3 regions of the Mesorhizobium sp. M2A.F.Ca.ET.067.02.1.1 genome follow, and region 2 is predicted to be linked to each of the others. Evidence: riboswitches for the same ligand, from Rfam matches in the RefSeq annotation. Region 2 holds a riboswitch; each other region holds the start of a gene.
The links. Region 2 has a riboswitch for thiamine pyrophosphate ahead of thiC (phosphomethylpyrimidine synthase ThiC). Riboswitches for the same ligand answer to the same signal wherever they lie in the genome.

Region 1 (10,492 bases), on a different contig from region 2:
GGTCGCGGATCAGGAAATCGAGGAAGCGCAGCGGCTGCGCCGAGGCGCCGCCGAGCGAAGGCATCAGGCTGGCGCGGTCGGCATGCTCGTCGCTGCCGCGGTTGGGGGTGAGGAACTCGATCCGGTAGCGCGAGGCGTTCTCGTACTGCGTCGCGCGGCCGGCATCGGTCCGGTGCGGGATTTCGCGAAACGTCGGATCGACTGCCTTCAGCACGTCGATGACCGGCGGCATGCTGTCTTCCACTTCGGCCGAAACGGAATGGAACTGTGCGAAATCGGCATCGCCTGTCTGCAGCGCGGCACCCGGCAATCGCACCCCGAGATGCCCGGCATAGGTCTGGAAAGCGACGGTGCCCACCAGCACCGCGCGCAGCCGGAAGAGCCCCGCCTTTTCCAGCGCCTCGACGACATCGCCGGTGAAGGTCTCGGGTGCGGTCAGGCCGGCATCGCGGACAAGCGTGGAGACCAGCTTGCGGCGGCTCCTGAGATCGCCCTTGATCTCCCTGAAGGCCGCAACCCGACTGGCGATCTCGGGATCCTCGGCCGGACCGACATAACGCCTCTTTTTCTCGGGGCGGGTTTCCTCGAAATACCAGTAGTCGCGGCCCTTCACCGGCACGCGCACGAAATTGCCCGCCGTCGAGAAATCCGTCTCGAAGGAAGCATCGAGGCTGCGCTGCACCAACTCGGCGTAAAGGGTGCGGTAGGCGAGGTCGATGGTCTTCATGGGCGCTGCTATTGTGCGTTATAAGATTCCTGCAATTTTCTTATAACTGCGGCGCTAGGTCGATTGCAAGTTCTAAGAAATTCGTGAAAATCTTATAACCACCGGCATCTCCCCTAGGGGAGATGAGACTCGTGGCCCAACTGGCGTCGCAAAAAACCGCTTCCCCAACCCGGCAAACAGTGCTTTAACGCGCCCATCCACAGGGGTGCTCCGTACGGTCGGGGCTGAGATGGTGGCGGCAAGCCTCCGGACCCTAAAGCTGATCTGGATAATACCAGCGGAGCGAGGCGGGCCATGTTTTCCGGCGCACAGATTTCCCTTTATCCCATGGCCGACGATTTCGTCGGCGTCATCCTCGGCGCGTTGGGCGCGCTCGATCCTTACCGCGACAGGCTGAGGATCGAGACCGACGACATCTCGACGCTGCTGGTCGGGCCGCCCGAAGTGCTGTTCCCGGCGATGCGCGACCTCTTCGTGGCAGCGGCCAAAAGCGGCAGGCATTGCGTGCTGTCGGCCGCCGTCTCGCGCGGCTGCCCCGGCGAGCCGGACGACCCGATCTGCCGTTCCGACGAGATCGGCGGCCCGGCGGTCCCGCTCGACGAGCGCAAACGCGCGGCGCTCGGCGCCGTGCGGTCGACGCCCTCGACCGACCAGCCGGTGGCAGCGCAATTCTCGCTCTATGTGATGGGCACGGGCGATCACATGGACGAGATCTATGGCTGCATCGACTTCCTGAAACAGTCCGGCGTGTTCGACCGTTCCAAGAACTTCTGCACCAGGCTGCGCGGCGACGCCGGCGCGGTGTTCGCCACGCTCAACGAAGCCTTCTGCCACTTCGGACCCGGCGCGGGGCATGTGACCCTCGACATCACCATTTCGGCCAACAGCCCGACCGCGGTTTGAGCGCAAGCTCGAGCTGTCGAGGAGAGTTATCGTGGCTGTTTGGTATGACCTATTGCATGGGGGAGAGGGCCCCATATCTGACCGCCTCTCTGAAGAGGGAGCGCAGCCTTCGGCGATTGGCGAAAGCCGAGGTGAAGGCCAATCTCCCCCCTTGTGGGGGAGATGCCTGGCAAGGCAGAGGGGGGCGCTGTCCCGCCGGCATGTCAGGCGTTCGCAAGCGCAGCCTTCGTCGGATGCTATGGGGCAAGTTTCGCAGGGAGGCGTTCCTTCGCGCCCCCCTCTGTCCTGCCGGACATCTCCCCCACAAGGGGGGAGATTGGCTCTCACGGCGACCTTCGCCAAAATCGCTCCCGCCGCCCTCGCGTTTACGTTGCTGCTCCTCGCTTGGGAGTTCTACGCCCGTCTCGGCGGCATCGCGCCTACCGTGCTTCCGGCGCCCACCCGCGTGCTGGCGCAAGCCTGGCAAAACCGCGCGGCACTTGCCGAAAACACGCTGCCCACCATCCGCGCCACGCTTGCCGGCTTCGCCTGCTCGCTCGCCGCCGCCTTCGTGCTTTCGGCGCTAGTCGACTTCCTGGCCCCGCTGCGCCGCGCGCTGTTTCCGCTGCTGATCGCCAGCCAGACTTTGCCGTTGGTGGCGATCGCGCCGCTGGTGGTCTTGTGGTTCGGCTTCGGCCTCTTGCCGAAGATCCTGCTGGTCGCGCTGGTCACCGTCTTCCCGATGATGGTGGCGCTGGTCGAAGGCTATGCCGCGACAAGCGCCGAAATCAGCCAGATGCTTGCCGCCATGGGGGCAGGGCGCTGGCGCATATTCTGGCTGGCGCGGCTGCCGTCGGCGATGCCCTATTTCTTCACCGGACTGCGCATCTCCATCACCTATGCGGTGGTCGGCGCGATCTTCGCCGAATATGCGGGCGCCGCGAAGGGGCTGGGCATCTACATGCTCAGCGCCAAGAACAACTTTCGGCCCGACCTCGTGCTTGCCGCCGTTGCCGTCAGCTCGACGCTGACGCTGGCGTTGTTTGGTCTGGCTGTTCTCGTCCAGCGCCTCGCCATGCCCTGGGAGAGGGCCGACCGCAAGGCCGATGCCTCCGAGCGCCGGCCATGACCCGGCTCGAGCTCCGCGATGTGCGCAAAAGCTTCGGCGCGCTCGAGGTTCTGGCCGGCGTTTCGCTCGATGTCGGCGCAGGTGAGTTCGTATCGATCCTCGGCCCCTCCGGCGCCGGCAAGTCGACGCTGTTCCAGCTCCTCACGGGCGCGATCCGGGGCGAGGGCGAGATGCGCTTCGACGGCGCGCCGCTCGATGGCGCCCGCTTCGCCTTCATGCCGCAGCGCGACGCGCTGATGCCGTGGCGTCGCGTCATCGACAACGCCACGCTGGGGCTTGAAGTGCAGGGCATGACGCGCCGGGCCGCGCGCGAGCGCGTGGCGCCCTTGTTCGCCGAGTTCGGCCTTGCCGGCTTCGAGCGCGCCTGGCCGGCCGAGCTGTCGGGTGGCATGCGCCAGCGCGCCGCCCTGCTGCGCACCGTGGTGCAGCAGCGCGACATGCTGTTGCTCGACGAGCCTTTCGGCGCGCTCGACGCCCTGACCCGGGCGGCGATGCAGCGCTGGCTCGAAGGCATGTGGCGAAGCCACCACTGGACCGCGCTGCTGATCACCCATGACGTGCGCGAGGCGGTGCTTCTGTCCGACCGCATCTATGTGCTTTCGGCGCGGCCCGCGCGCGTGGTGCGTGAGGTGGCGGTGCCGCTGCCGCGCCCGCGCACCGAAAGCGCCGCGCTCGCCCGCGAGGCGGCCGCGATCGAGGCGGGCATCCTCGACCCTTTGCTCGGCGCCGCCGATCCGATTTCCCGACCATCCGATGGAGAACCCCGATGACCGAATTCACCCGCCGCCAGGCGCTGGTCCTGGCCGCCAGCCTGCCCTTTGCCGGGGCCGTCACGCGTGCCCGGGCCGCCGCGCAAAAAATCACCGTCGCGCTCGACTGGACCGTCAACACCAACCATATCGGCCTGTTCGTCGCCCGCGACAAAGGCTTTTACCGCGACGCGGGGCTGGACGTCGAAATCCTGCCCTATGGCGACACCGGCTCGGGCGCGCTGGTCGCCAACCGCGTTGCCGATTTCGGCATTTCGGGGTCGCTCGGCCTGTTCACCCAGAAAAGCGCCGGCGCCGACCTGAAGGCAGTCTATGCCGTCGTCCAGTCGGAAACCGGCCGCGTCGTCTTCAACGCCGACCGCGCCGCCATCAAAAGCCCGAAGAATCTCGACGGCCTGACCTATGGCGGCTTCGGCAGTGCCTGGGAGAACGCGCTGTTGCAGACCATCATCCGCCAGGACGGCGGCAAGGGCGACTTTTCGACCGTGACGCTGGGCACCTCGGCTTACGAGGCGCTGGCCAATGGCGCGGTCGATTTCACGCTGGAAGTCTCGACCTGGGAAGGCGTCGAGGCCGAGCTGAAAGGCCTCAAGCAGCGCAGCTTCCGCTACGCCGATTACGGCGTGCCGGACGAGCACACGACGCTGATCGTTTCCAGCAACGCCTTCCTCGCCACCAATCCAAAGGCCGCCGCCGCCTTCGTCCAGGCGACGCGGGCCGGCTATGCCTTCGCCGTCGACCACGCGAATGAGGCAGGCGAGCTGCTGGTCGCCGCCAACCAGGACACGCTCACCAACCCGGCGCTGATCGATGCATCGCTGAAGGCGCTCAACGACGGCCATTTCCTGAAAAGTGCGGCCGGCGCCATCGGCACCATGGACAAGGCCAAGATGGAAGCGATGGGCGGGTATTTGTTTGCCTCGGGGATATTGCTGGATGGCAACGGCAAGGCGCTGAAGGACAAACCGGATCTGGCGGCGTATTTCACGAACGAGTTTCTGGTGGGGTAGGCGCCAAGCGCCGAGGGAACACGACTTTGCGCCGGAACCTTGCCGGGAATCCGGTGCGGAGCCTAATTCTCGACGATGGCGCGAAGGAGCGCGGTTTTGATGTGCCACCCAGCTTCGCCTTGCAGCAACAGGGCGGCCTCATAGAATTTCGCCATGGCCGGACACAGGCCTGGAAAGTCCTGGTTGGCGTTTGAGATAGCCTCCATCTCGGCCGGCGTGCCGCCGATTTTTGTGAAAACGTCGGCGACCAGCGACCAATCCTGATCGCTGGGCACAGCCGCCGGCAGGCGGCTTCTTTTGGCGGCGCCGTAGGCGCGGAACAGCGTGCCGCCGATTCTGTCCAGGTCAGCCAGGAAATCGTGGCCGGGCGCGCTGATCGCGTCCGGCCCGTTGCGCAGGTAATTGTTGCAGGTGGCCGGCGTTTCGCGCGCCATGACATGATTGAGCATGTCAAGCTGCGCCGAAAGCACTTCCGAAGCATTGCTGTCGGGGGTCGTGGGCAGGAGCGGCGCGTATCTATGCCTGAGATCGGCGACCGCCTGCCTGCTGATATTGCGCACTTCTGTTTGGTTTCCAGCCTGGGCCGCGGCAGTATCTTACGCAGCATCGCATCGTAGTCGTCCGGAAATTCCCGGGCGATGGCCTCGAAGATCCCGAGATTCTGCTTCCGGATCTCGGCATCGATGTCGGCGGTGGTCAGCGCCCGGGGCGGCATCGCCACAGACTGATAGTGGTGATGTCCGCCGCCGAACATCGTTGGCATCACGTCAGCCCCAACGATGCTCACGGGGATGACCGCCACCACTTGCAACCATTTCCAAGGTGACATTCGCCGGCCCTCCCGATCCCCGTTCAATTTCCCCCGAGGGTCAGCGCCTTCTTGCGGTCGGCCTCGGCGCGTTTCAAATCGCCCTTGGCTGCCCAAGCCAGGCTTCGGGCGGTGTAAGCATCTGCATATCTGGGGTAAAGCTTGATGGCTTGATTGAAGCTGGTGATTGCCCCGTCCTGGTCGCCCGCTCGCGCCCGCAGAAGGCCTCTGCCGTAGTAGCCGCCGGGGCTGTTCCGGTCGATCTGGATAGCCGTCTCAAAGTCGGCCTGGGCTTGCTTCAAGTCGCCTTTGACTACCCACAAAATTCCACGATCGACATGCACCTTGGCAACGTTCGGATCGAGTTCGATGGCCTTGCCATAGTCTGCGATCGCGCCATCGTAATCCCCGATGATCATTCGGCTGATGCCTCGACCATGAAAGTTCGAGGCATAGGTGGAATCGAACTCGATCGCCTTGCCGAAATCGTCGATGGCACGTTTATGGTCGTTCTTGGCTGTCCAAGCGAAAGCGCGAGCGGAATAATAGCTGCTGTTCTTTGGCTCGATCGCGATCGCGCTGCCATAGTCCGTTATGGCCCGATCGTAATTGTCCTTCTGCCCCCACGCGAGACCGCGATACCCAAAAGCCTCGGCGTTGTGGGGATCGAGCGCTATCGCATGGTCGAATTTCGCGATTGCAAGATCGTATTGACCCTTGTTGTATAGGGCTATGCCGCTCTTGGTGTCGTCGTCCACCGCCGCCGCGTCGGCAGTCGTTGACTTGTATGAAGCCTTCGCCGCGGCCGCATCGTCGCGCTCCTTGCGGGCATTGGTGTAGTTTGGATCGAGACGCAAGGTTTCATCGAAATCCGCGATGGCGCGGTCGTATTGCTTCTTCCTGTTCCAGCAGAATCCGCGGTTGAACCATGCTTCGGCATTCGTTGGCTTCAGTCCGATCGCCTTTGTCGAATCGGCGATGATGCCCTCGCAATCGTGCTTTACGGCTCGGGCTCGACTGCGCAGCACATAGGCGTCGACATTGTTCGGTTGCAACGAAATGATGGTGGTCAGATCCGCGATGGCGCGGTCGATCTTGCCCCTCTGTCGCCAGATGAGAGAACGATAGAAATAGCTGTCGGTAGACTTGGGATCGAGCTCTATTGCCTTGTTGTGGTCGGCCAACGCCCGGTCGGAATCGCCCTTCAGCGTATAGGTGAAGCCGCGCAAGGTATGGGCGCGGGCATTGGATGGGTCGGCGGCGATCGCAATGCCGTACTGCTCGAGGGCGCGGTCGAGTTGGTTTTGAGTGCGCCAGATATCGCCCGCTTCGATAGCGTCTTCCGCTGTCTTGTTCCGAAGCCGGCCGGTTGGTTGCGAGGCTGCGACCTTGCCTTTCGCCGCCAGTGCCAGTTCCCGGCCCTTGTGGGCAAGGCTCATCTTCGGATCGAGCTTCAGCGCCTGGTCGAAATCGGCGATCGCCCGGTCGTAGTCGCCCTTGGCGGCAAAGGCGCCGCCGCGCCCGAAATAGGCCTGAGCGTCATTGGCGTCGAGTTCGATCGCCCGGCTCAAATCGGCGATGGCGCGATCCGGTTGGTTCTTTTTGGTCCACGCGACGGAGCGACCGATGTAAGCGTCCGAATAGTCGGGGTAGAGTCCGATGACCTTGTTGTAGTCCTTGATCGCCGCGTCGTACTTGCCTTTGTCGACAAGCGCGATGGCCCGTCCGACATAGGGTGAGGCATCTTGCGGATCGATCGCCATCGCCTTGTTGAATTCGGCGATCGCACGATCATATTTGCCCTTGTGGTAGAACGCATAGCCGCGATCGACGAAAGCCGCGAGTTCCTTCGAGGATGGCATGATCGAATTACCGCCCATGCCGCCTTTCTGCTGCGCGGCCGTGGCCGCCTTGCGCGCGGCGGCGTAGTTTGGATTGTGCGGGTCTAGTTTGGCCGCCTGGTCGAAGTCGGCAATGGCATCGGCGTAGTTTTTGGCGTCGACCTGCGCCATGCCGCGTCCATAATAGCTGGCGGCGTCTTTCGGATCGATCTTGATCGCCGATGAAAAGGCCTCGATCGCCCGCTTCGGGTCTCCGGTGCCGTACCAGGCCGCTCCAGTACAGAAGAAGGCGCGGCTTGCTTTCGGGTCGAGCCTGATAGCTTTGATGCAATCGTCAAGCGCGCCGTCCGCGTCGCCCGCCGCGCCCTTGGCCAGACCACGGCGCGTAAGCGGCGCGGCGACGTCGGGAATAATGGCGATGGCCTTGTCGAAATCGGCGATGGCGCGGGCAAAATCCTTCTTACCATCAAAGGCCTTGCCTCGTCCGAAATAGGCGAGCGGGCTCTCGGGATCGATCGCGATGGCCTCTTCATAGGCCTCAATCGCTTCGTCATAGTTTTCTTCGTGCAAGAGGCTGTCGCCCTTGGCCACCGCGACCAGGACGCGGGGATCGCTGGTGTCGATAAGCTTCGCCAACTTCGGATCGGCAGGCGAAAGATCGTCACTCGCACCTGGCTCGGCCGAAGCCGCGGTGTCAGCCGGAGCGACAACGGCGTCCGCCGCCTTCGACTGCTCCAAGTCCTGCGCCTGTTCAGCTTTGTCCTCATCGCCGGCAGCCTGCTCGTCGCAGCTTCCCGATCGCGCGGGATCCAGCTCCACGGCGCGCCGGCAATCCTCCGCCGCGCCGGCCTTGTCGCCCTTGAGCGTCCTGGCGCGGCTGCGGCCGAGATAGGCGTCGGCATTTTTGGGATCGAGGCCGATTGCCTTGTCGAAATCGAGCAGCGCGCCGTCGACGCCGTATTTCGCCAGCCGCGCGCCGGCGCGTTCGACCAGTATCCTGGCGGCGGCCTGATCCTGGGCAGCCTGGTCCTGTGTCGTGGCGGCCGCAACGGTTTGCCGGCCGGCCATGAGCGCGGCGCAGGCGCCGGCGCGTTGCGGGTCGAGTTCGACAGCGCGCCGGCAGTCGCTCGCGGCAAGGGTGTCATCCCCGTTTGCGGCCGCTGCCGCCGCCCTGTCGTAAACAGCGTCGGCGTTATCGGGGTCCTCTGCGATGGCCATGCTGAAGGAATTGATCGCCCCTGCAAGGTCGCCCTGTTGCTGCAGCTCCAGCCCTCGTCTGATCTCCCCGGCAGCAAGTTTTGAACGAACTTCCTTGCCGGTGGCCTCCAACTGCTTGGCCAAAGAGGAAAGATCCGGCTTGGACGCCGTTTCCGCCACAGGCACCTCGGCGTCGGCTGGCCCCGAATCGCAACTGCCAATCTTCTTCGGATCGAGCGCGATGGCTTTGCGGCAGTCGGCCGCGGCGCCGGCACTGTCGCCTTTGCGTGATCGCATCAGCGACCGGCCGAGCCACGCCCTGGCCCCGGTTGCATCGAGCGCGATCGCCTTGTCGAAATCGGCAAGGGCGCGATCGTCGTTGTCCTTGCTCGCCCAGGCGACGGCTCGGGCGTAGTAGCCGTCGACCATCCCCGCGTCGAGCTCGATCGCCTTGTTGGCATCGACGATGGCGCGCGCCCAGTCGCTCTTGCCGATCCAGGCGGCGCTACGGTTGGCATAGGCATCGGCGCTCCTGGGATCCACGGCCAGCGCGGCGTCGTAATCGGCAATGGCGCGGTCGAACTCGTCCTTGGCGGCGTAGGCGAGGCCGCGATTGACCAGCGCGATGAAATCGCCCGGATCGATGCGGATCGCCTTGTCATATTCCGCAATCGCCTTGTCGCGTTCGCCCGTCTTGCTCCAGGCGGTGCCGAGGCCCGTATGGGCGTCACCGTTTTGCGGATCGGCCTCGATCGCCTGCTGGAAATCGAGCATGGCCGCGTCGATCTTGCCCTTGCGAAGGAAGGCCGAGCCGCGGCTGGAAAAGGCGTCGCTGGCGGACGGTTCGAGGCTGATGACGATGTTGAAGTCCGCGATCGCGCGGTCGTAATCGCCCTTGTTGGACCAGTCGGTGCCGCGGTTGAACAGCGCCGAGGTCGCCTTTGGATCGAGCGCGATCGCCTGGTTGTAATCGGCAATCGCGCCGTCCCAATCCTCCTTGTCGTCCCGGGCGGAGCCCCGATAGAAATAGGCCTTGATCCGCTGGCGCTGCGCTTGCGTATCGTCTTCGGCAATCGCCGTGCAGGCGGCGATGCGCTGATCGACCGCGGCCTGGTCGACATTCGCTTCCTTTTGGTCACTGCCCTGACCGCCGCTTTCGTCGCCGAAGCAAAGGGCATAGTCCCCAGCAACGGCGGACGCGGGCGCGGCGAGCGCGCAAAGCACCGTCAGCCCTGCCAACGCCAGCCCATGTGAGAGCACGGCGACGAATATGCGCGAGACCGCGCCGGCACGGCGAGACATGGTTTGAACCTCCCCCCGGAGTTGCCGCGACCGCGGCTGCAATTCCTATATAGTTCTGTCTTTGTTCCAAAATGCAAGCAGAAATTGTAGCGACCGCCGAAGTCGGTCTCCCGTCGAGGGGATCCACCCTCACATATCGATTATCGACCTTCTCACCCGGCCGATGATGGTGATCGCGCCCTCCAGTTCCGGCGGGGGGATATCCAGGTAGGAAGCCGGCTGGAACGGCGGGTTGTCGTTCGGGCGATAGCGTTTGTAGGTGGCCCGTCCCGTCTCGTCCGAGATCACATAGCAGCCATTGGTCACCAGCCGCTTGTCGCGCAAATTTACGAAGATGATCGAATCCGGCGGCGAGATCTTGTTCATCGACGGGCCGTCGACGCGCAGCGCGATCCATTCGCCTTCCTCGAGGTCGGCGGTGGGGATCGTCGGATAGTCGGAGAGGTTGACCACGCTGTCCTGGCTGCCGAGCTCGCCGGCGCTGATCCACGACACGATCGGCACGTCTATGGTGACGGGCGAGGGGATGAGATTGACCGGCGCCGCTTCGGCGCCATCGCCCCCCAAACTGCCATTGAACAGCAGCCAGCCGGGGTCGACGCCGAACAACCGGCCGTATTTCTCGGCGGCTTTCCGCGACAGCGGCCGGTTGCCGTTCTCATGGCTGATGAGGGTGTTCTTGTTGATGTCGCGCAGCGCCCGCGCGGCATCGCTGGGCGAGGCATAGCCGGCCTGGGCGCGCGCCTGCTGCAATCTGTGCCGTGAATCCATCATCGTACAAAATGCCTGAAATTTATCGTCCAAACTGTACGATTTAGCTTGCGCG
Region 2 (10,492 bases):
TTCTCGCTCGGCGCGTCACCTTGCTTCCATGTTCCATATGTTGCGAACTTGTCATGCGGCCTCGATGTTTGCCTACTGTGCGAGATTGGCAGGGCCAACTCCGACATAGCGTCCTATCGATGTTCAAAAGGAGATGGAGATCTGCCGCGCCAAATCCGGCATGCGTCTGCACCGGATCGCACGCTGGAGTTCGATCAGAGGATTTCGTCCCCATGACAACGTATGGCTCGGCGCGCTTGGGGATCCGACCGCGGAATGAAATTATGCAGACAAGCTGTGATTACATAGTCGTTGGCGGCGGCTCGACCGGATGCGTGATCGCCGCGCGGCTTTCTGAAGATCCTGATGCCTCGGTCTTTCTGTTGGAGGAGGGACCGCGCGATTTCAACCCATACATCCACATACCGGGTGCCTACTACAAGACCGCGCAAGGGTCGCTCTTGAAACGGATTGCCTGGGAGCCCACTGCAGCACAAACGCGCAACCAGCAGCCGACCATGGTCCAGGCCCGAGTGCTGGGCGGTGGCAGTTCAGTCAATGCCATGATCTACATACGCGGGGCCCCGTCCGACTACGCACGCTGGGAAGCGCTCGGCGCCGATGGCTGGAACTATGATGATGTGTTGCCATTCTTTCTGCGGTCTGAAGACAACAACCGGTTCTGTAACCACGCCCACGCCGTAGGCGGACCGCTGGGTGTTTCCGACATCGACCACATCCATCCCCTCACACGGGCCTGGCTGCAGGCGTGCCAGCAGGCTGGGCTGCCCTATAATCCTGATTTCAATTCGGGTGACCAGGCCGGCTGCGGCCTATACCAGATCACAGCCAAAAACAGCCGGCGCAGCAGCTCCGCAACGGCATTCATCAAACCCGCTCGCCGCCGAGCTAATCTCCAGGTCCGAACCGGTTCGAGGGTCACGCGTATAATCGTGGAGAAGGGGCGGGCCATCGGGGTGGAGTATGTGGCGAAGGGGCGTAAATGGGTGCTGATGGCCAATCGCGAAGTCATCCTGTCGGCGGGTGCGATTGCCTCGCCGAAATTGCTGATGTTGTCGGGAATCGGCCCGGCCGACGCTTTGCGCGGACATGGCATTCCTGTGGCTGCCGATCTGCCGGGGGTCGGACAGAACCTGCAGGACCATATCGAGATATCGCTCGTCTATCAGTTGAACGGGCCCCACAGCTACGACAAATACAAGAAGCCGCTCTGGAAAGCCGCGGCTGGGCTGAACTATCTGCTGTTCAGGGATGGCCCGGCTTCCTCGAACCTGATCGAAGGCGGGGCGTTCTGGTGGGGCAATACGAGCGAAGCGATCCCGGATGTCCAATATTTCATGGTGGTGGGTGCCGGCATTGAGGAAGGGGTTGACGCCGTCCCCGGCGGAAACGGCTGCACGATAAACCTGGGACAGATCCGGCCCCGGTCTCGAGGGGAAGTGACGCTGCAAAGCGCCGATCCTTATGCCAATCCACGGGTGGCGCCGAGATATTTTTCTGACCCCTATGATCTCGATGCGGTGGTTGAAGGAACTATGGGCGCCTTCGAAATCATGGAGCAACCGGCCATCCGGCGCTATATTGCATCGAGACAAATCCCCTCCGCCGCTACGACGACGCCGATCCAAGTAAGAAGGTTTTGCCAAGAGGCAGCGCATGCAGCGCTTCACCCCGCCGGCACCTGCCGCATGGGCCATGACGATATGGCGGTCGTGGACCCCAGGCTCCGCGTTCACGGTCTCGAGGGTCTACGCGTGGCCGACGCATCCGTCATGCCAACCCTCATTTCAGGCAACCCCAACGCAGTCTGCATCATGATCGGCGAAAGAACAGCGGATTTCATCAAGCAAGGAAAGTAGGATCGAGCAAACCGCCTATTTTGTCGCGCCTACAGCGGCTCGTCCGCAAAGTCCTTTTTCCCGGCACGCCCTAGCTCCGAGGTTTTAGACAAAGTCGATGCTAAGGCTTACAAGGATGGGCGAGCGCCGCAGCCGCCATCCTCGTAAGCCAGCAGGTGACAGAGCACCTATCGTGCCGCGCAAAGTGTTCAAAAAAATGAGAAGGCACGACCTCTCGGTCGTCGCCTTCTTTTTGGGTGGCAGCAATTGCGGATTGCGTTAGCCGGCTTTAAACTCATTCCAGGCGGCCACCCAGTCGGCATAGGTGGCGAACGTGTCCGATTTCAGCGGCGGGATGCCCAAGAGCGGCGACGACTTGAAGATGCCGGGAACGTCAGAATAGTCGAACAGCGCCTTCGTTTGGGCAGGCAACAGGTCTACGGCTTTGGAGGATACCACTCCGGAGGCGTTGCGCGCCGCCACCTTGGCCTGAACCTCGGGCGAGATCGCCATGTTGATGAAGGCATGCGCTGCTTCAGGATTATCCACGGCCGGCGGGGTGAACCAGGCATCGCACCAAGTTCCAGCCCCCTCCTTCGGGATTGTATATTCGGTCTTGAAGTTCTGCTTGGCTGTTTCAACAGGAATTCCGGTCCAGCCGCAGAACAGGGCCGCAATTTCTCCGGAAACGAATAGTGATACCAGATCGCCGTAGGTGAGGCTGATGGTTCGCGACTGGTCGCGATATTTGGTCAAATTAGCGAAAATAGCCTTCATCTCGTCGTGCGTGACATTCGGAAACTTATCGCCCAACCCGGCCATACGTGCGGCAATTGGCCAAGTAGCCAGGGTATCGTCTACGAGAGCGATCTTGCCCTTCAACTCGGGCTTGAGCAAATCCTCGTAGGATTCGGGCTTTGCCATCAGAGCCGGGTTGTAGACGAGCGCGTTCAGTCCCCATTGATATGGCACGCCGAATAGCTTGCTGTCCCTGAACCAGGTCGGCTTCTCATAGAAGACGTCGAAAAGGTTATCTTTACTGTAGTTCGAGAGCTGGGCCCTATCGAGGGGCTTTGTGATTTTGAGAATGTCAATATAGAGGTCAGCGTATCCTTGATTGTATTCGGCCGCATCAAAGGGCGGCGGATTAGGAACGCTGAACTTGGTCGTGACATCGTCCTGATTACCGATCGCACTGACCTGAACATTGACCTCGTTCTTTGCTCGCCACTCGGCAAGTTCATCGGTAAGCTCAAAGCCCTCCCAGGCCATAATTTGGATATCGCCACCAGCGGCTCGCGCCGCGCCTGAAAAGAGCGGGCCCAGCACAGCGCTGCCGGCTAGGGAGGCAGCCCCTCCCAGGAACGCCCGGCGACCCATTGCGGTTTGCATGATTTCGTTTGTAGACCAGATTTTTCTCATTTCGATTCCCCTGTTTTAGAGCTGACTACTGGTTGGAGTCTCCGGGGTCTGCGGCAGTTTCACAATTTCGCATGGTGGAAATTGGCGCCGCCCATCGTCGCAGTGTCTGCTTCGCTATGCGAAGGATGAAACCCCGCTGCTGCCTAGCCTGCAGGCAGCATGACAACGTTTGCGGTATCCCAGCATACGCATGTGCGAGCGTTGAGGCTCGGCAAAGAAGTTCGAGCGTCATTTTGTACCTGGACCCGCACACGCGATTGGTCGTCGAGGCGCAGCGTGTAGAACGATCGACTGCCAATGAAAACGATGTCCTCTACCGTTCCCTCGGCTCTCTGCAAGGAATCCTCGATGCGGAAGCTGAGCGCCTCCGGACGGATCGAGATCACGACGTTTTCGTGCGCGCTTGCATCTAGGAAACCATCGGCGTGAAATTGGATCCCGGAAGCTGTGACGGCGGTAGCGCTGGCCCCATTGGCTTGCGTGATGCGCGCATCGAACAGATTGGTTTCACCAAGGAACTTTGCGGCGAACAGGGATTTGGGCTTGGCGTACATATCTCGGGGCCGATCAACCTGAACGACGCGCCCCTTTTCCATGAGCACGACACGGTCCGACAGGATCATTGCCTCATCCTGATCATGCGTGACGTAGACAAATGTCGCGCCTGTTTCAGCGTGGATTCGCTTCATTTCGCCAAGCATGTGCTGCCGGATCTTTAGATCCAGCGCGGCCAGCGGCTCATCGAGCAGCAGGACCTTGGGCCGATTAACCAGCGCTCGCGCGAGCGCTACGCGTTGGCTCTGGCCACCGCTGATCTGGTCGATGTAGCGGCTGGCAAAACTTTCCATTTGCACGATGCGCAGAATTTGCTGAACGCGGTCTTTGATCTCGTCCTTAGGCAGACCTCTCACCCTGAGGCCGAAGGCAACATTCTCGAAGACATCGAGATGGGGAAACAGCGCGTACCGCTGGAAAACCATGTTCACGGGCCTGGCTTCCGGCGGCATGCTCGCGACGTCTGCTCCGGCAATTCGCAAAGTCCCCGAAGACAGCGCCTCGAAGCCTGCAATGAGGCGCATCAATGTTGTTTTCCCGCAGCCGCTGGGCCCGAGAAGCGTCAGAATCTCTCCCTCGGCAATCGACAGGTTGATATCGCTGAGCGCGATGAAGTTTCCGAAGACCTTCTTGCCGGCGGAGATCTCGATGATTGGAGGGGCGGTATTCATGGGTCAGTTAGCTCCTCAAGGTATCGTGCGGCCAGCAATGGAGGAATTGCGGCGAAGTTGGCCAATGGCCCAGGCCGCAATGAGAATGGCGATCGAAAATGCCAGCGCGAGCGTGGATATCGCGTTGATGAGCGGTGTGACGGTGCGGCGCATCATGGACCAGATGTACATTGGAAGGGTCGTCTCGGTGCCGGCAACGAAGGACGTCACCACAAACTCGTCGAAGGACACGGCAAAAGCCAGAATCGCTGAAGAGATCAGCGTTGGCGCCATCAGGGGCAAGGTCACCCTCGCGAAGGTCTGCAGGCTACTTGCGCCGAGATCCCGCGCGGCCTCCTCGAGGGAAGGATCGAAGAGGCTGAGTCGCGCCCTCATCGCCACCACGAGAATTGGAATAGCGATGACCACGTGCGAGATGACAATCGTAGCGGTGGATAGCTGGATACCTGCCTGCGCGAATAGCACCAGCAGAGACACGCCCACGAACAGGCCTGGAAGGGCAATCGGCGTTATCGTGAAAGCTTCGATCAGGAAGCGCCCAGCTTGACCGAAACGCAACCATGCAAGCGACGCGGTCGCGCCAAGCAAAAGGGTGATCAAGGCTGTCAGGGCCGCGACGGTCAGGCTCTTGAGGACTGCCTCGATAAGCAGCTGATTGCCAAAGAGGTCACGGTACCAGCGAAGGCTGAACCCCGCGAATGGGAACGACAACGCAGGTGAGGCATGGAAACTGAAAAGAACGATGATGACCAGCGGCGCCAATAGAAAGGCGAGGATGATCCAAACGACAAGCCGCAGAAGCATCTACGCCTCCTCCAACACTACAGCGCCGCGTCGCTTGGCAATCATCCCCGTGGCTCGCCCGATCGTCATGACCGCGACGTAGAGAGTGGCGGAGACCGCAAACATGATAAAAGCCTGGGCAGCGCCAAGCGGCCAATTTCCGGTCTTGCGGAACTGATCCGCAATTAAGAGTCCTGTCGTCTGTCCGGACGATCCGCCAAGCATCTGTGGGGTTGCATAGTCGCCTGCCACCAGGATGAATGTCAGCATAAAGGCGCCGACAAGCCCGTTTGCCGCATTTGGGGCGATGACGCGGAAGAAGGCCCCCAGCGCCGAGGTGCCAAGATCTCGCGATGCATCGACGAGGTCGCGCTTGATCTCGCTCAGCGCTGAAACCACCAGGAGAATGCAAAACGGCAGGTAGATATGCGTCAGTGTGATGGTGACGGCGAAAGAGTTGAAAATGAAAGCCGTTACAGGCTCGTGGATGATTCCCATCTCGAGAAGCACGGTATTCAACAGGCCGTTGGTGCCGAGCAATGTGCGCCAAGCGTAGATGCGAACCAGGTAGCTTGAAAACCAAGTGATCAAAATCAGATAAAGGATAATTTGGGAACGGCTCACATATACCAGATAGTAACCCACCGGGATGGCTAGCAGGACTGATATGGTGGCGGTAATCAACCCGATCCGAATTGCATTTAAAGTCACCTTCCAAAAGACGGCTGACGTCAGAGAATCCAAGTAGTTGGAAAATTGGAAATCGGGAACGATCCGGTATGCCTCGGACGACCAAAAGCTATATATGAAAAGCCCAATTGCAGGAGCTACAAAGAAGACAAACATATATAACGCAGCTGGCGTTGCCAATATGCTTCCCAAACGAGTCTGGTGATTTACCAATTTCTCACCCAATTCATTTGCTAATGTTCTACATGTATCCGATTCGACGGCTCTGGCGATCTTCTAAAGTACTTGACGGCTTGAGCAGACGGCGCTCATTGTTCCCACTGGCAGCGGCTGGTCGCGCCTTTTTATTGGGTGGTTTAGTCTCTGCTCCTTATTTCAGCAATTTCGCATGACGACCATTTGTGACGCGATGATGCGCACAGCTAGCGAAATACTGCTTCGAGAGGAAATCCGGGCAACATAACCCGGCCGGAGTCGTTCCCTGGAGATGCGCTAGATGGCCACCTTCGTGGAGATCGAGTTCGTACCGCCAACAGATGAGCCTGGCCTTTCGCCAACCCTGGTGCGCCCAAGTCGTCACGCGGGTCACAATCTGTCGGAACACGAGTCCCGGCTCCCCATGCAATCGTCGTACCAGCCAGCCCAATGGAGTAGCTCTGCCTTGCGCGTTGGCTCCAGCACAAACTAAAGGCGTTCAAGTCTTGCGTCGCTTTGCGTCGGCGATCGGTGGACTGCGAAATTGTTCGGAACGACCGAATACCTACCTTGTGACATCGGGACGAAATCGGTGCACATCGAGACCGGCTTGGTCAGCAGCGGCGGCGACGCCCCCTTCGCCCGCATACCCGCGGGAGCCGGACGACGATATAGCCAAGCCGGAGAGCTATGATAGTGAACGATTTTTCGACAATCCCGCTAGCCATCCAAAATAGCCGTTTGTTTTGCAGCCTCTTCTTTTTGGGTGGCGGCCTCGGTATTGGAGCCTGGGCGTCCTCCCTTCCTGTTCTCAGCGTTCAGATGAATCTGGATCAGGGTCAGCTTGGACTGGTTTTAATTTGCTTCGCTCTCGGCGCGATCGCAATGATGACCAATGTCGGCCGCTTGGTGACGATTGTTCCGAGCAGTGTGCTCAGCCTACTGGGTTCGCTCACGTTCGGCGCCGCGCTGTTGGCTCTCCCTTATGCCGAGAGCGCCCATTGGCTGGCTGTGATTGTGTTTTTCGCCGGTGCCGGGTTTGGAACGCTCGACGTGTCGATGAACACTGACGCCGCAGCGTTGGAGCGTTTTTTGCACCGGCAGGTAATGTCGTCATTCCATGCCGTGTTCAGTTTTGGAAGCTTGGCCGGCGCTTTGGTCGTGGGTCAAATACTGTCGCGCGGCGGCGCTCTGAACCTCTGCCTCGGCGTGACGGGAATTGGTGTTGCAGTGATTGCTCCCGTCGCCTGGATTGGTTGGAACAAGTCAAGCTGGATCCACATCCCTCCCGCCCCTGTCGAGACGAAGGATGCTCAGCTCCAGGGCGTCTTCAAGACCCATCTCTACCTGCTTGGCGGTCTCGCATTTCTAGGAATGCTGGCCGAGGGCGGAATGATGGATTGGAGCGCCATCTACATCGTGACGCGATCCGGTGCAGCAGAGAGCACTGGAGCCTACGGCTTCGCTGCATTCGCGACGATGATGGCAATGGGACGCTTGTTCGGTGATGCCATCGCCAACCGAATCGGTCAGATGCGCACGTTGCGCTACTGCGCTGTGGTTTGCGCAGCTTCAGTGGTCGCAATAATCCTCATGGGCGGCAATCTTACCGTTGCTCTCGTGGCGCTAACGGTGTGTGGTCTCGGCCTTGCCAACATTGTGCCTACTCTTTTTGCGGCGGCTGGTCGTGTGGGCGGCACGTCCGTTGCTCGTGCCATGTCAACTGTGACGACGATGGGATATGCCGGACTGCTGCTGGGACCAGGATTGCTGGGGCTGATCGCTCAAATCTCCTCGCTCGCCGCCAGCTTCGGGGTCATCGCGCTGGCATTCGTCGCAATTTCTTTCTCGACGCGGTCCCTGACGCATACCAACGGCCACTTGCAGGGCTCATTTAAGGCGGCAAGCGCTGCAAGCGTTGACAGCGCGACCTCCCATCGTCCATCTTAAGCGCCTCACCAGGGGAGTCCCGGCAAGGGGCTGAGATACTGCTATTGCGCGCAGTGACCCGTTGAACCTGATCCAGTTCATACTGGCGTAGGGACGGTGCGAGGTTTCGCGGGTCGGCAATCCGGCTTCGGTATTCGGGCAGTGCCCGTCTTCCAGGCGAAGCGTCACTTCCTCCTCTTCGCGTGGACTGGGTCTCCGTTGCACTCGAGCAAGGAGGCTCACTCATGAATGCCCACACCCCGACCGTCACTGTCGGCGAATTGCCCGCTTCGAAGAAAGTCCACAAACCGGGCCAACTTCACCCGGGCCTGCGTGTCCCGATGCGCGAGATCTCGGTTCATCCGAGCGCCGGCGAACCGCCGGTCACGGTGTACGACTCGTCCGGTCCCTACACCGACGCGACGGGGAAGACCGAGATCGAGCGCGGCTTGCCGCGGTTGCGCGAGGCGTGGATCGAGGCACGCTGCGATGTCGAGCGCTACGAGGGCCGCACGATCAGGCCCGAGGACAACGGCTTCGTCTCGGCTGATCGCCTGACGCCGGAGTTCCCGGTGCGCAACAGGCCGTTGCGCGCCACTGGCGGCCGTGCCGTCACCCAGCTTGCCTACGCACGCGCCGGCATGATCACGCCGGAAATGGAGTTCGTCGCCATCCGCGAAAACCTCGGCCGCGAGCAGTTGCGTTCGAAACTTCAACGCGATGGCGAGAGCTTCGGCGCGGCGATCCCGGACTTCGTCACGCCGGAATTCGTGCGCGACGAGGTGGCGCGCGGCCGCGCCATCATCCCGTCCAACATCAACCATCCCGAGAGCGAGCCGATGATCATCGGCCGCAACTTCCTGGTCAAGATCAACGCCAATATCGGCAATTCGGCCGTCACCTCGTCGATGGCTGAAGAGGTCGAGAAGATGGTGTGGGCGATCCGCTGGGGCGCCGATACGGTGATGGACCTCTCGACCGGCCGCAACATCCACAACATCCGCGACTGGATCGTGCGCAACGCGCCGGTGCCGATCGGCACGGTGCCGCTCTACCAGGCACTGGAGAAGGTCGGCGGGATTGCCGAGGCGCTGACCTGGGAGGTCTATCGCGATACGCTGATCGAGCAGGCCGAGCAGGGCGTCGACTATTTCACGATCCACGCCGGCGTGCGCCTGCCCTACATTCCGCTCACCGTCGACCGCGTCACCGGCATCGTGTCGCGCGGCGGCTCGATCATGGCCAAGTGCTGCCTGCACCACCACAAGGAGAGCTTCCTCTACGAGCATTTCGAGGAGATCTGCGACATCTGCCGTACCTATGACGTGGCGTTCTCGCTCGGCGACGGTCTTCGCCCCGGCTCGATCGCCGATGCCAACGACCGAGCCCAGTTCGCCGAGCTGGAAACGCTTGGAGAGCTCACCAAGATCGCCTGGGCCAAGGACTGCCAGGTGATGATTGAAGGCCCCGGCCACGCCGAAGGAGCATCTCGGCCTGCCCGACCGCGACGACGTCAAAACCGGCGTCATCACCTACAAGATCGCCGCTCACGCCGCAGACCTCGCCAAGGGCCATCCGGCCGCCAAAGTCAGGGACGACGCGCTGTCTCGCGCGCGCTTCGAGTTCAGGTGGGAGGACCAGTTCAACCTGTCGCTCGATCCCGAGACGGCGCGCGCCTTCCACGACGAAACCCTGCCGAAGGAAGCACACAAGGTGGCGCATTTCTGCTCCATGTGCGGCCCCAAATTCTGCTCGATGCGGATCTCGCACGACATCCGCTCGGAAGCGCAGAAGGAAGGGCTCGCGGCCATGGCGGCGAAGTACCAGGACGGCGGCGATCTTTACATGCCCGTCGACCGCGCCCCGGAGCGCACGGACACGCCATGAAGGTGCTCATCCGCGGAGCGGGCGTTGCCGGGCTGACGCTCGCGCACGAACTGGCAACGCGCGGCACCGATGTGATAGTGGCCGAGAAGCGGATGGAGATCGCCGGCAATGCCTCCTGGCAAGCCGGCGGCATGCTCGCGCCCTGGTGCGAACGCGAGAGCGCCGAAGAGGCGGTGCTCACGCTCGGACGCGGCGCGGCCGACTGGTGGGACGCAGCATTGCCCGGCCATGTCTCGCGCAGGGGCACCCTGGTCGTGGCGCCTGCACGCGATGCCGGTGAGTTGGACCGGTTCGGCCGCCGCACATCCGGCTTCAGGCCGGTCGACGCCAATGAGATCGCTGCGCTGGAACCCGCCCTCGCCGGCCGGTTCCGGCGCGGCTTGTTCTTCGGCGAGGAGGCGCATCTCGACCCGCGCAAGGTCTTGCTTGCGCTTCGCGACAAGCTGATCGGCATGGGCGTTAGGCTCGAATTCGGCCGCAGCGCTGTCGCGACCGTACCGAACTACGAAATCGACTGCACCG
Region 3 (10,492 bases), on a different contig from region 2:
CAGCATTTCGCCGCGAACACCGCGCAGCCTGTCATCGGCCGCTGCCATTCCCATGCAGTCTATCTGACGGGCGAAACCCGAAACAGGCCGGGCGTCGCAGCCGAAGTGGAATTTGACACCCATGGTCGCAAGGTTGTCATGAAGTGCCGCCATCGCCTGGCGTGGGTCGAGGTGAGCCTCGTTGGGGAAGAGCAATCCACGCCGGAAGCGGCCGGCGAGGTCGGGTTCCAGGAGCGCAATTTCGTTTTCATCGACGCGCCTATGCCCTGACGTGCGACTGGCGAACCGGTCAAGCTCACCGGCATCACGCGGCGCGGCCACGACCAATGTCCCGGCCCGTGTCACCTGACCCGACAGCACCGCATCCCACCAGTCGGCAGCGTCGCGTCCGAGATCCAGCACCGGCTGCTCCGCGCTTTCGCGCTCGCACCATGGCGCCAGCATGCCGCCGGCGAACCACGACGCGTTGCCGCCAAGGCCATGCCGCATCTCGGCGACTGTGACCGTCGCGCCGCGGGCGGCGAGTTCGAAAGCGACGGTGAGGCCGGCAACGCCGGCCCCTTTGACGAGCACCCTCATGATGGTTTGGGAGCCTCCGGCACGACCGGTACGCCAGTCTCGTCCGCCGGCATGTAGAGATCGCCGCCCTCCCGGTATTTTGCCGCCATTGCCGCCATGCCTTCCTTCTGAGCCTCGGCACGGATGTCGTGGGAAATGCGCATGGAGCAGAATTTCGGCCCGCACATCGAACAGAAATGTGCCAGCTTGTGCGCCTCCTTGGGCAAGGTCTGGTCGTGGAAGGACCGTGCGGTTTCGGGGTCGAGCGACAGGTTGAACTGGTCCTCCCAGCGGAACTCGAAGCGCGCGCGCGAAAGGGCATCATCCCTGGTTTTCGCTGCCGGATGGCCCTTCGCCAGATCGGCTGCATGGGCGGCTATCTTGTAAGTGATCACCCCAATCTTGACGTCGTTGCGGTCGGGAAGGCCGAGATGCTCTTTCGGCGTGACGTAGCAAAGCATTGCGGTGCCGAACCAGCCTATCATGGCGGCACCTATCCCTGAGGTGATGTGGTCATAGCCCGGCGCGATGTCGGTCGTCAGCGGCCCCAACGTGTAGAACGGCGCCTCACCGCACACTGCGAGCTGCTTGTCCATGTTCTGCCTGATCTTGTGCATGGGGACATGGCCCGGGCCTTCGATCATCACCTGGCAGTCCTTTGCCCAGGCAATCTTGGTGAGTTCTCCAAGTGTTTCCAGTTCGGCGAATTGCGCCGCGTCGTTCGCATCGGCGATTGAACCGGGACGAAGGCCGTCGCCGAGCGAGAAGGAAACGTCATAGGCTCTGGCGATGTCGCAGATCTCCTCGAAATGCTCGTAGAGGAAGCTCTCCCGGTGATGGTGCAGGCACCATTTGGCCATGATCGAGCCGCCGCGCGAGACGATGCCCGTGACCCGGTCGACGGTCAGCGGTATGTAGTGCAGCCGCACGCCGGCGTGGATGGTGAAATAGTCGACGCCTTGCTCGGCCTGCTCGATCAGCGTGTCGCGATAGACCTCCCAGTTGAGGTCCTCGGCGATGCCGCCGACCTTTTCGAGCGCCTGATAGAGCGGCACCGTGCCGATCGGCACCGGTGCATTGCGCACGATCCAGTCGCGGATGTTGTGGATGTTGCGGCCGGTCGACAGGTCCATCACCGTATCGGCGCCCCAGCGGATCGCCCACACCATCTTTTCGACCTCTTCGGCCATCGACGATGTGACAGCCGAGTTACCGATGTTGGCGTTGATCTTCACCAGGAAATTTCGCCCGATGATCATCGGTTCGCTCTCGGGATGATTGATGTTGGCGGGAATGATTGCGCGTCCGCGCGCCACCTCGTCGCGCACGAATTCGGGTGTGACGAAATCTGGGATCGCCGCGCCGAAGGCTTCGCCGTCGCGTTGCAGCTTGCCGCGCATCACCTCGCGGCCGAGATTCTCGCGGATGGCTACGAACTCCATTTCTGGCGTGATGATGCCGGCGCGCGCATAGGCAAGTTGGGTCACCGCCTTGCCCTGCTTGGCCTTGAGCGGCCGATTGCGTATCGGAAATTCCGGTGTCAGGCGCTCGCCGGTGGCGAATCCATTGTCTTCCGGCCGGACGTGGCGGCCGTCATAGGCTTCGACATCGCAACGCGCCGTGACCCATTCGTGGCGAAGCCGGGCAAGGCCTTTTTCGATGCTGGTTTGGACTGATGGATCGGTGTAGGGGCCGGACGGATCGTAGACGGTGACGGGCGGTTCGCCGGCCGTCGGATGGACGGAAATCTCGCGCATCGGCACCCTGATCTGCGGGTAGAGGACGCCGGGCTTGTGGATTTTCCGCGAGGCGGGCAGTGGTCCCGTCGACACGGCGGGGGTGAGGGCATTCATCGTGAGGCTCCTTTGCTCATGCATTGGAGACCCAGTTCTGTGCCGGAAGGATGAAAAGACGCTTCTGTAGACCTGCTGCAGCAGGACCTCGGGCGTAAACTCCCGCAAAGCGCTTGCACCGTCCCTACGCCAGTATGAACTGGATCAGGTTCAACGGGTCACTGCGCCGCGAAAGCCAGCAGTATCTCAGCCCCTTACCGGGACTCCCCTGGTGAATGCCTCAAGTTGAATGGGCCGGTGCTGCTTTGTCAAGCGCCTTCGGGCGCCTTCGGGCGCCTTCGGCCGGTGGCGACGTCCGGCGGCCGGCCGAGCGGAGAGCTCGCGCATGCATCGGGGACAAGTCACGCCCCGTAGACCAGGGCTGGAATGGCCAAAGTCTCATTCGCTTCGTGAAGGATGGAAAAACTGTATCGGCCATGTGCGTCGAGATCGACCGAGTAGCTCAGGCGGTCACGGATGTGGTTATCCTGGTCGAAGGCGACGATTTGCGGCTTCAGCGAGGTGATTTGCACCACGTCCAGGTAGATGGAGTTGCAGATATGATCTGGTCGTCGGGCTGGCAGGTGCAAGCGGCCGCTCTATTCAGGATGCGGCATCGGCGGCGTTCCCGATACCAATGATATCTTGCGGGCAACTTATGCAATCACCGGCTTCGTAAAACCCGACGGCGGCGGCCGTGTCCTGGCGCTGAGGATGTGCCGCTGTTCCAGCAGAGAAATCGCGTGGGCGCGGAGTTTTCGCTCTGCGAGGAAGAGTTGACGCAATCGTTTAGCTTGCTTGCAGTTCGTAGAGACCCGCCTTTGAAAGCAACTAAGCTATTGCATTGATATGTTGGTGCGCGATCGATCGCTACATAGCCGGCCGCCATTATCCGAGTATTGATCCGCCGGTGTTCGTGTTGCCGTATATGGCAATCCCTGCGAGATCGTCGCGGCCGGATCGGCCGCACCCTCTAGTCATAAAAGGGGAAGCGACCGAGAATTCCGCTGCCGAAAACTTCTCTGGCTTGGCTATGCATGCGGTAGATGAGATCGCCGCCTACCGCGACCTGGTCGAGGAAGGCATCGACGCCCAGTTCGGACAGCCTGGTTATCGCAATGCGTTAGCGGCTCAGACTTGCGGTCTCGAGAGCGGCCTTTGGGGGTCACCTCTTTTTTGTTTCAGAGGTTGGAAGACGGCTGCTCGTTACCCAATAGAAATGGCGACTACGGAACGCGATCGATCGCGGCCATCAGGAAACACCTGTCTTCGGCTCAACCTCGACATGGCGTCCGATCGACCGCAGATATACAGCTATCTCGTCCATGAGATGATCGCGTTCGCCGTAGATCTCAGCAATCCTGCGCAGCTGTGGCTCGACGGACCTCCGTTGCGCCGGCGTCAAATCAGCATCGCCAAAGACATATCCCAAGTTGCCAATCGCGCAAATGTTGCAGCCGGCCTCCACAACTGCTTGCACGAATGCCGGAATGTCTTTTTCTTGCATAGTCTTCATGTCGAACCTCTCGTGAATGGCGTGCTTGCGCGCCCATGCTGCCTTTTCAGCGTGTCCTCTGGGCGGCGCAAGCCTTGAGCGTAATTGTGCCGGGCAACCTCGACTATCCCGTCTGCCACGCTCTTTAGAGTCGGTGGGGTCTGGTGATTGCAGGCTGGGCCACTCAAAAGCCTGCAAGAAGAAAGTCATGGCGACCATTGCTCAAGATCGCGAGGGTGCGTGCAAGACCTTCCGTTGGCAGTCATGCACGCTCACCCAGCAACTGGGTATTGAGCAACTGGGTCTCACGTCGCGGGTCTCGTGTGCTTCACAGCCGAAAATAAGGTACCACCGTGGCTATTCTCAAGTGCAGGCTACCTCTTCAGGACACGGCGGAGTGCCTTCCGACGCACCCCTGGTGCAACGTGCGACCTAACGAGACACATCTCGTTCGCGTTCCCTCGACCTTTCTTCGTATTGCTGCTTGCCCTGCGATTTCAGGCCCTCTGCTAGCTTCTCGGCCGCTCTTTGGCCTGCAATGTCACTATTCAAGATCATATCCGACATCCCTGGATGGTCATAACCGTAATGCGCATGCAGTTTCCCTCACGAGCAGCGCCTATCCGTCGATTAGTTCGTCTTCCGGAACCCGAAGCCCTTTTTATCCGGCGTACCTATCCACCATTCAACCGGTATACCTTTCCCAACTTTGGCGGACCATTTACCTCAGGCATGATCATCTCGCGTGACATTTTTTTTTGGCGCCATCATCGCACGTGGCATTTTCTAAAAACCAAGACGTGTCAATTTGTAAAATCAAGGATGCGGCCGCGCCCGTTGCGAGGATTTGCAGGTAGCTCTTCAGCCCCAACACGATGTGTGAGGCGGCGGTGGAAAAGGCAACCGACGGCGTCGACGCGTCCTTTGATGATCGCAAGCGATATGCTTCGTCGCGAGCCCAGATTGCGGTCTCGGGCACAAGGCGAGATCACAGTTCTGCGATCTGTGGTAACGCGAGCCCGCAAAGCGCCGCTGCGGCCACCGCTTTTGGAATCTGGACGAGATTCGTCGTCGTCTGAGATCAGTTGATCGAGCAGTTCGCGCGCGCGGGACGCGCTTGCGGTGCAGTCTCTCCCGCGAGCTCGCCCGTGACCTTCTCATCGACGACATCCGAGAGCTGCGCGGACGGCCCTATGACCTCGTCGCTGTCGCCGGCGGCTGGAAGCACCTGACACGGCCGGCCTATGCCGATGCCATCCGCGCCTGCGGAAGCAGCGGGCGTGCCGTGGACCTGACGTGGTCGGACGTGCTGATGCTGATGTGCATCGGCACTTCCAGCCGATTACCCGCGCCGAATTGTCGTCGGTTTTCGGGAAGTAATCAGTCGCGACCTGATCGGCCATCTGCGGCACCGGCCTGATCGCGTCGAACCCGCGCAGTCCGACGCCCGGCGCTCCCTACACCTATGTGACGACAAAAGCGTCCTGCTCGAGTTCGGCCTCGACACGCTTCGCGATCTCCCGGACTGCGAGGCGCTCGAGGATGCCGGGCTGCTGAGCAGAGATGAGCTGCTTGCTGGTGAAATTATGCCAGAGTTGGCTAGTGGCCATGAGGATGCGGGTTTGGATACGGAGGAATAGCTTGGCGCTGCAGACGCTGTGGCCACCGGGCTTGCGAGTGCTTCCAGCTTTCCATAGCGAATCTAGCGCGCCCAAGGGCGTCCGAAATTTGTAGGCAAATTTCGGACATGGACACGGTCAGCGACGTCAAGCAGGCAGCGGTATGCGGCCTCTGCACCGCTGTCGCCCAAAAATTCGTGGCCATGGGCAAGCCCCACTTGAGACCCCCAGAGAGAACGCTCGTGAGCGATGGAAACGGTTTTGGTCCAAAGCTTGATACAGATGGCCTGCAGATGGGTGTAGGGTTTCAAAGCGCTCGAAGACGCGCCTTCGCAGAGTTAAAAGTCCGCGACGAACTCGTGTGTCGTTTGTCGCCAACTGCAAATTCGATAGTTAGCGCAATTATACTGCGCCGAGTCTGCCATCTCGAGCCCCAAGGGTTTGTGAGGCCTCTCGGCTCACCACCGCCTTTGCTAACCGCCGTGATTCCAAAGACGCGTGCCTTTACGGAGGGGGTCAAACGGCCTATATTATTCTTTATAAGGAGAAGAATAATGGGCACACTTGCTCGCATCTACACCCCCGCAGAGGCAGCCGCCGTCAGCGGGATAGGAATCAAGGCCGTGCACAATGCGATCGACAAACGCATTGTCGATACTGTGCCAAGCACTGCTCGGCGCATCGGTGGGGTCGTCCGACGGGCATTGACCGGCGAGGATTTGCTGCGGCTCAAGCTTTGGTATGGCGTGGGTGCGACATTGCCCGCTGATCGTCGCTACCGCCTGTTCGAGGAAATCAAAGCTGCCCCAAGGGCCAAGACCGTAAGGGCCGACGACCTGCTGATCGTCGACGTCGCCGAGGCACGTAAACAGCTCAAAGCGCGCATCGTGGATCTTGATGAAGCGGAGGCCGCCATCGGCCGCGTTAAAGGGGTGATGGGCGGAGAGCCTGTCTTCAAAGGAACCCGCATCCCTGTTCGTATGATCACGACGATGCTAGCGCAGGGCGCAGATGAAGCGGAGGTTCTGGAGGGATATCCGAAGCTAACGCCGCGCGTGATTGAGCTCGCCAGAATGTGGGTCGCCGCGCACCCGGTTCGTGGGCGGCCTAAGAAGCTGGTCGAGCAGGGCGTGAAAATAAAGTCGTCGAAGCGCGTGGTTTTGAAGGGCGACCCAGGTCCGTCGGCCAGGTCGAGACGCGTGTGACCTCGTGAGGTTTCTGATCGATGAGTGCCTGCACACGTCTCTGGTTGCGGTAGCCCAAGAACGCGGACATGAAGCAAACCACGTCAACTGGCTTGGGCTAAGCGGCGAAACCGACTGGGACCTCATGCCGCTCATTATCGATGAGGATTTCACCTTCGTCACCAACAATGCTAAGGACTTCAGGAAGCTCTATGCCAAAGAACCGGTTCACGCCGGCCTGATTATCGTCGTCCCTCAGGTCGGGCCTGAAAAACAGAGAGAGCTCTTCGATGCTCTCCTCGAGGATCTTGGCCCAGAGGAATTCCTGATTAATGAAGTTATCGAAATCGAGATCGAAAACGGCATTGCAATCGTAACACGATACGATCTGCCGTCGCCCTAGCTGAGGCTGCGCGATCTCCGCTTATGACCGACCCGGTTGCCAGTCGCTCATCTGCAAAATGTTACCGCCGAGTTTTGCAAACGCGCGTTGGCGGCAGGAGAAAACGAGAATCTGCTGATCGTGTGATTGACGATGCAAAGCGTCGAACATGCGCTCGATGCGGTCGTCATCGGAATAAACCAAAGCGTCATCCAGGATAACCGGTGTGGGTCGGCCGTCGCGGGCAAGCAAACGGGCGAAGGCCAGACGTGTCAGAACCGAAAGCTGTTCTCGCATGCCGCCACTCAACCTATCGACATCCTCATCCTGACCATTGCGGCGAACGGTCTGTGGCAACAGTGTGTTCTCGTCGAACACTATGGAGATGTCATCGAATAGCAATCCAAGCAGCGGTCGCAGCTCGGACATGACCGGCTTCAGATAAAGATCGCGTGCCGTCGAGCGCGCAGCGACCAGCGTCGTGCGCAGCCGGTCGAGGACGGCTTTTTCGAATTCGAAGCGTCTCGCTCGCTCTCCAGCGATTTCCAATTTTTCTGTGGCCTCGCGCAAAGCTTCTTCCACCGCGTCGTCGGACCGAGTGCGAATATGGCCATTGAGATCGGCCAGGGTTACACGCAACTGACTTGCTTCCTGTGTGGCGGCATCCTGAACCGAACGGGCGCGGCGCAGAACGGCTTCAGCGCTGGTGAGATCGCGAGCGCCGTCGCGCAGGGGAGCAGCGCGCATTTCGGCCGCTTCGCGCAGCTTTTGTCGTGCGGTGGCCTCGGTGAGCAGCAAGCGCCCCTTTTCCTCGCGCGCTGCATCGGGTCCCAATATGACCTCGAGGCTGGTCAGTTCCGCCTGGATGGTGACATAAGCCGTCTCCGCAGCCATGACAGCCTCGTCGGCATGGCTGCGCAAAGGCAAGGCCTCGCGCACGCTGTTGCGTGTTGTCGCCACACGCTGCTCGGCTGCGGCATGATGTTGCCGGATCTGTTCTGGATCGACTTTGAGTTCGAGGTCCCCGGCCCCGAGGGCACTCAGACGAGCAAGCTCCTCGTGTAATTGCTGTATCCCCTTGGGCGCGAGATCGGCAAGTCGCTGACGCGCCAAGCCCAGTTCGGTAGCTTTGTCGCGCGCTTCCACTAGGCGCTGGCGTGCCGTCCTGAGGCTATCGACACCGAGGGACGCAAGCAGGCTGCGGTGCTTCGCTTCGGCGTCTTCGATGGTCCGGTCGGCCTGCTGCGGCCGATTCGATCGCAGGGTCAAGGCTCCGATGCCGGCAATATCCAGGCGTACGGTGCCAGCAAAGCTTTGGTCTTCTGCATGGGGCAAGGGCTTGGCATCGATGGTCACCAAATCGGCGGCGCCGTCCCGGTATTCCATGCATAGCGTCGGCAGGGTTGCCAGGTGAGCTGCACGAAGGCTGGCGATCTCGATTTCGAGCGCCTGGAGTTGCTCGACAGCTTGTTCCGGCACCGCCAGCATCGCCAGTGCTGCCTCTCCATCTTCGATCTGGGTTCTGGCGACTTCGGCTTGTTTCAACCGGTTGTCCGAGCCGGCCAGTTGTTCGGCAGCGTCACGCGCCAAAAGAGTCGCATCCAGCCGCGCGAGCAATTCGCGTGCTTCGCGCTCTTCCAGTTCGGCTGCTTGAACTTCGCCCATCGCTTGTTCGTTTTCGGCAATGGCAGAAGCGCGCCGATCGAGAACCTCACTGCGGCGAAGCTGCGCAATCGTCGACTGCTGGCGCAAATCCGTGGCTCGTTTGAGCGCGGTCCGAAAACTATCGAGGGCCTGCTGCGCCGCGTCGTGGTGAATTGCGGCAAGGGCAGCTTCCGCCTCGGCGGCTTTCAAGGCTTCGCTGTGCGATTTGGCGGCCTCGACTGCGGCTTCCGCGGCCGAGATGGCTTCCCGCCGAGTGGCGCCTTCTTCGGGGTTTTCAAGCTCAGACAGACGCGCCAACGCCATGCGCCGCTTGTCGAGCGAATCGCGCAGACCGGTGACTTCGGCGCTGAGACGCTGCTCGTCTTTCACCAGCTTGTCACGCTCGTCGAGCGCTGCCGCATAGAGACCGCCGCTCTTGGGACGCAGCGTTGACGTAACCAGGCTATAGAGTTCTTCTTCACATGCCGCGGCGATTTCGGCCATGCGTCGCCCGCCGGTCAGGGCTTCAACTTCCCCCTGAACCGAGGACAGTAGGCTTTCGCGCACGCGTTTTTCGCCGTCCTCCTCGCTTTTGCTGCGCCTTTCGATGCCGGTGACCCCTTGGCGAACCCAGAGCAATCCTGCCGGTCCTGCGCTTCCGCCATGGATTAGTTTGCCGATAAAGGCTTCGGCCTCATCGGCTTGAGCCAACAGTCGCCCGCCGTCGAGGTCAATAACGCTGGCCAGCCTGCCGCCATAAAACTGCTTGGCAAGTCGATAGCGTCCTTCTGAAGTGGTGATGTCGGCCTCCACCACCGGATTGCCCCCACTGTAAGGCCGCAACAGTCGCACGCCTTCGGGTGTGCCCGTGTGAGGCTGGAAAAAGAGTGCGTGCAGCGCTTCGAAGAAGGTTGATTTGCCGAACTCATTGACCGCGCAAAGCACGTTGACGCCGTCGCCGATGTTTTCGATGGCGACGCCTTGCCCGGCGAACCGTTTGACGTTGTGGAGCCGAAGGGCCGTAAGTTTCATGATCCCATCGCCTCGCAATAGCTGAACAACCGAACCAGTGCTTCTCGCGATATGTCGCGTTCGACAGCCGACCGGGTTTCGTCGCTGCTTTCATCCAACAGTGCCTGCGCTGCCTCGCGAAGGGCACCAGAGCGGTCGATCCGATCCAAATCGCCACTTTCGCAGTCGGTCGCGAGCCCGTCCCCGTCCAGTTCCAGATAGGCGAAGTCGGGCGCGGCTACCGCGATCGCCGCTTGAAGGATCGTTCGCCCACTTAACCGCACCCGGCCAGACGCGGCAATTCGCAGCAAAGTCTGACGCCGCAGATGAGCCGGTGGAAGCAACGCTTCAAATGCCGCGGCGCTGTCGTCGCCAGACAGCAGATGCAGGGGAGCGGTTTTCCAGGAAAAGCTAGCTGTTTCAACGGCCACGATCTCGGGCACGGCGCCAGGCCCGGCAATGGAAACGACAAGGGCCTGACCGGGTGTATCATGCTTGAAACGGTCAGGTTCGGGCGCACCGCTATAACGGCTGCGCTCATTGATGGTGACGGGTCCGTGCCAGTCGCCAAGTGCCAGATAATCGAGGCCGGCCTTAGTCGCGCGATCTGGTGCAATGACATCGGACGCTGCTGAATCTTCGGAAAAGTTCTGAATAGCGCCATGAGCAAGGCCGAGCCGGATGGCGCCTTGCGGCGTCGCGGCGCTGTTCATCCACTCGGTAAGGTCGCGACCGGGTCTGCGGGTGGTGCAAGGTGCAGGCAGCAG

Region 1: it holds a riboswitch for thiamine pyrophosphate, as region 2 does, so the genes downstream of both, EOA28_RS07385 (YkoF family thiamine/hydroxymethylpyrimidine-binding protein) here and thiC (phosphomethylpyrimidine synthase ThiC) in region 2, are expected to answer to the same signal.
Region 3: it holds a riboswitch for thiamine pyrophosphate, as region 2 does, so the genes downstream of both, thiC (phosphomethylpyrimidine synthase ThiC) here and thiC (phosphomethylpyrimidine synthase ThiC) in region 2, are expected to answer to the same signal.

Annotation. Positions count from the first base shown of each region.
Region 1 is NZ_RZSB01000054.1:1,289-11,780, reverse strand. It holds gene EOA28_RS07390 (GSU2403 family nucleotidyltransferase fold protein) at 1-727, opposite strand, end outside; TPP riboswitch at 919-1,031, shown strand; gene EOA28_RS07385 (YkoF family thiamine/hydroxymethylpyrimidine-binding protein) at 1,022-1,630, shown strand; gene EOA28_RS07380 (ABC transporter permease) at 1,869-2,738, shown strand; gene EOA28_RS07375 (ABC transporter ATP-binding protein) at 2,735-3,508, shown strand; gene EOA28_RS07370 (ABC transporter substrate-binding protein) at 3,505-4,518, shown strand; gene EOA28_RS40070 (hypothetical protein) at 4,581-5,078, opposite strand; gene EOA28_RS07360 (tetratricopeptide repeat protein) at 5,371-9,666, opposite strand; gene EOA28_RS07355 (S24 family peptidase) at 9,796-10,440, opposite strand.
Region 2 is NZ_RZSB01000004.1:45,618-56,109, forward strand. It holds gene EOA28_RS01365 (GMC family oxidoreductase N-terminal domain-containing protein) at 264-1,859, shown strand; gene EOA28_RS01370 (extracellular solute-binding protein) at 2,118-3,260, opposite strand; gene EOA28_RS01375 (ABC transporter ATP-binding protein) at 3,404-4,486, opposite strand; gene EOA28_RS01380 (ABC transporter permease) at 4,502-5,290, opposite strand; gene EOA28_RS01385 (ABC transporter permease) at 5,291-6,139, opposite strand; gene EOA28_RS01390 (MFS transporter) at 6,851-8,104, shown strand; TPP riboswitch at 8,105-8,216, shown strand; partial or broken gene thiC (phosphomethylpyrimidine synthase ThiC) at 8,329-9,970, shown strand; gene thiO (glycine oxidase ThiO) at 9,967-10,492, shown strand, end outside.
Region 3 is NZ_RZSB01000002.1:29,838-40,329, forward strand. It holds gene thiO (glycine oxidase ThiO) at 1-579, opposite strand, end outside; gene thiC (phosphomethylpyrimidine synthase ThiC) at 576-2,411, opposite strand; TPP riboswitch at 2,515-2,631, opposite strand; gene EOA28_RS00530 (hypothetical protein) at 2,753-2,980, opposite strand; gene EOA28_RS41055 (hypothetical protein) at 3,643-4,104, opposite strand; partial or broken gene EOA28_RS39870 (SMC-Scp complex subunit ScpB) at 5,003-5,525, shown strand; gene EOA28_RS00545 (DUF433 domain-containing protein) at 6,059-6,709, shown strand; gene EOA28_RS00550 (DUF5615 family PIN-like protein) at 6,714-7,091, shown strand; gene EOA28_RS00555 (ATP-binding protein) at 7,113-9,746, opposite strand; gene EOA28_RS00560 (DNA repair exonuclease) at 9,743-10,492, opposite strand, start outside.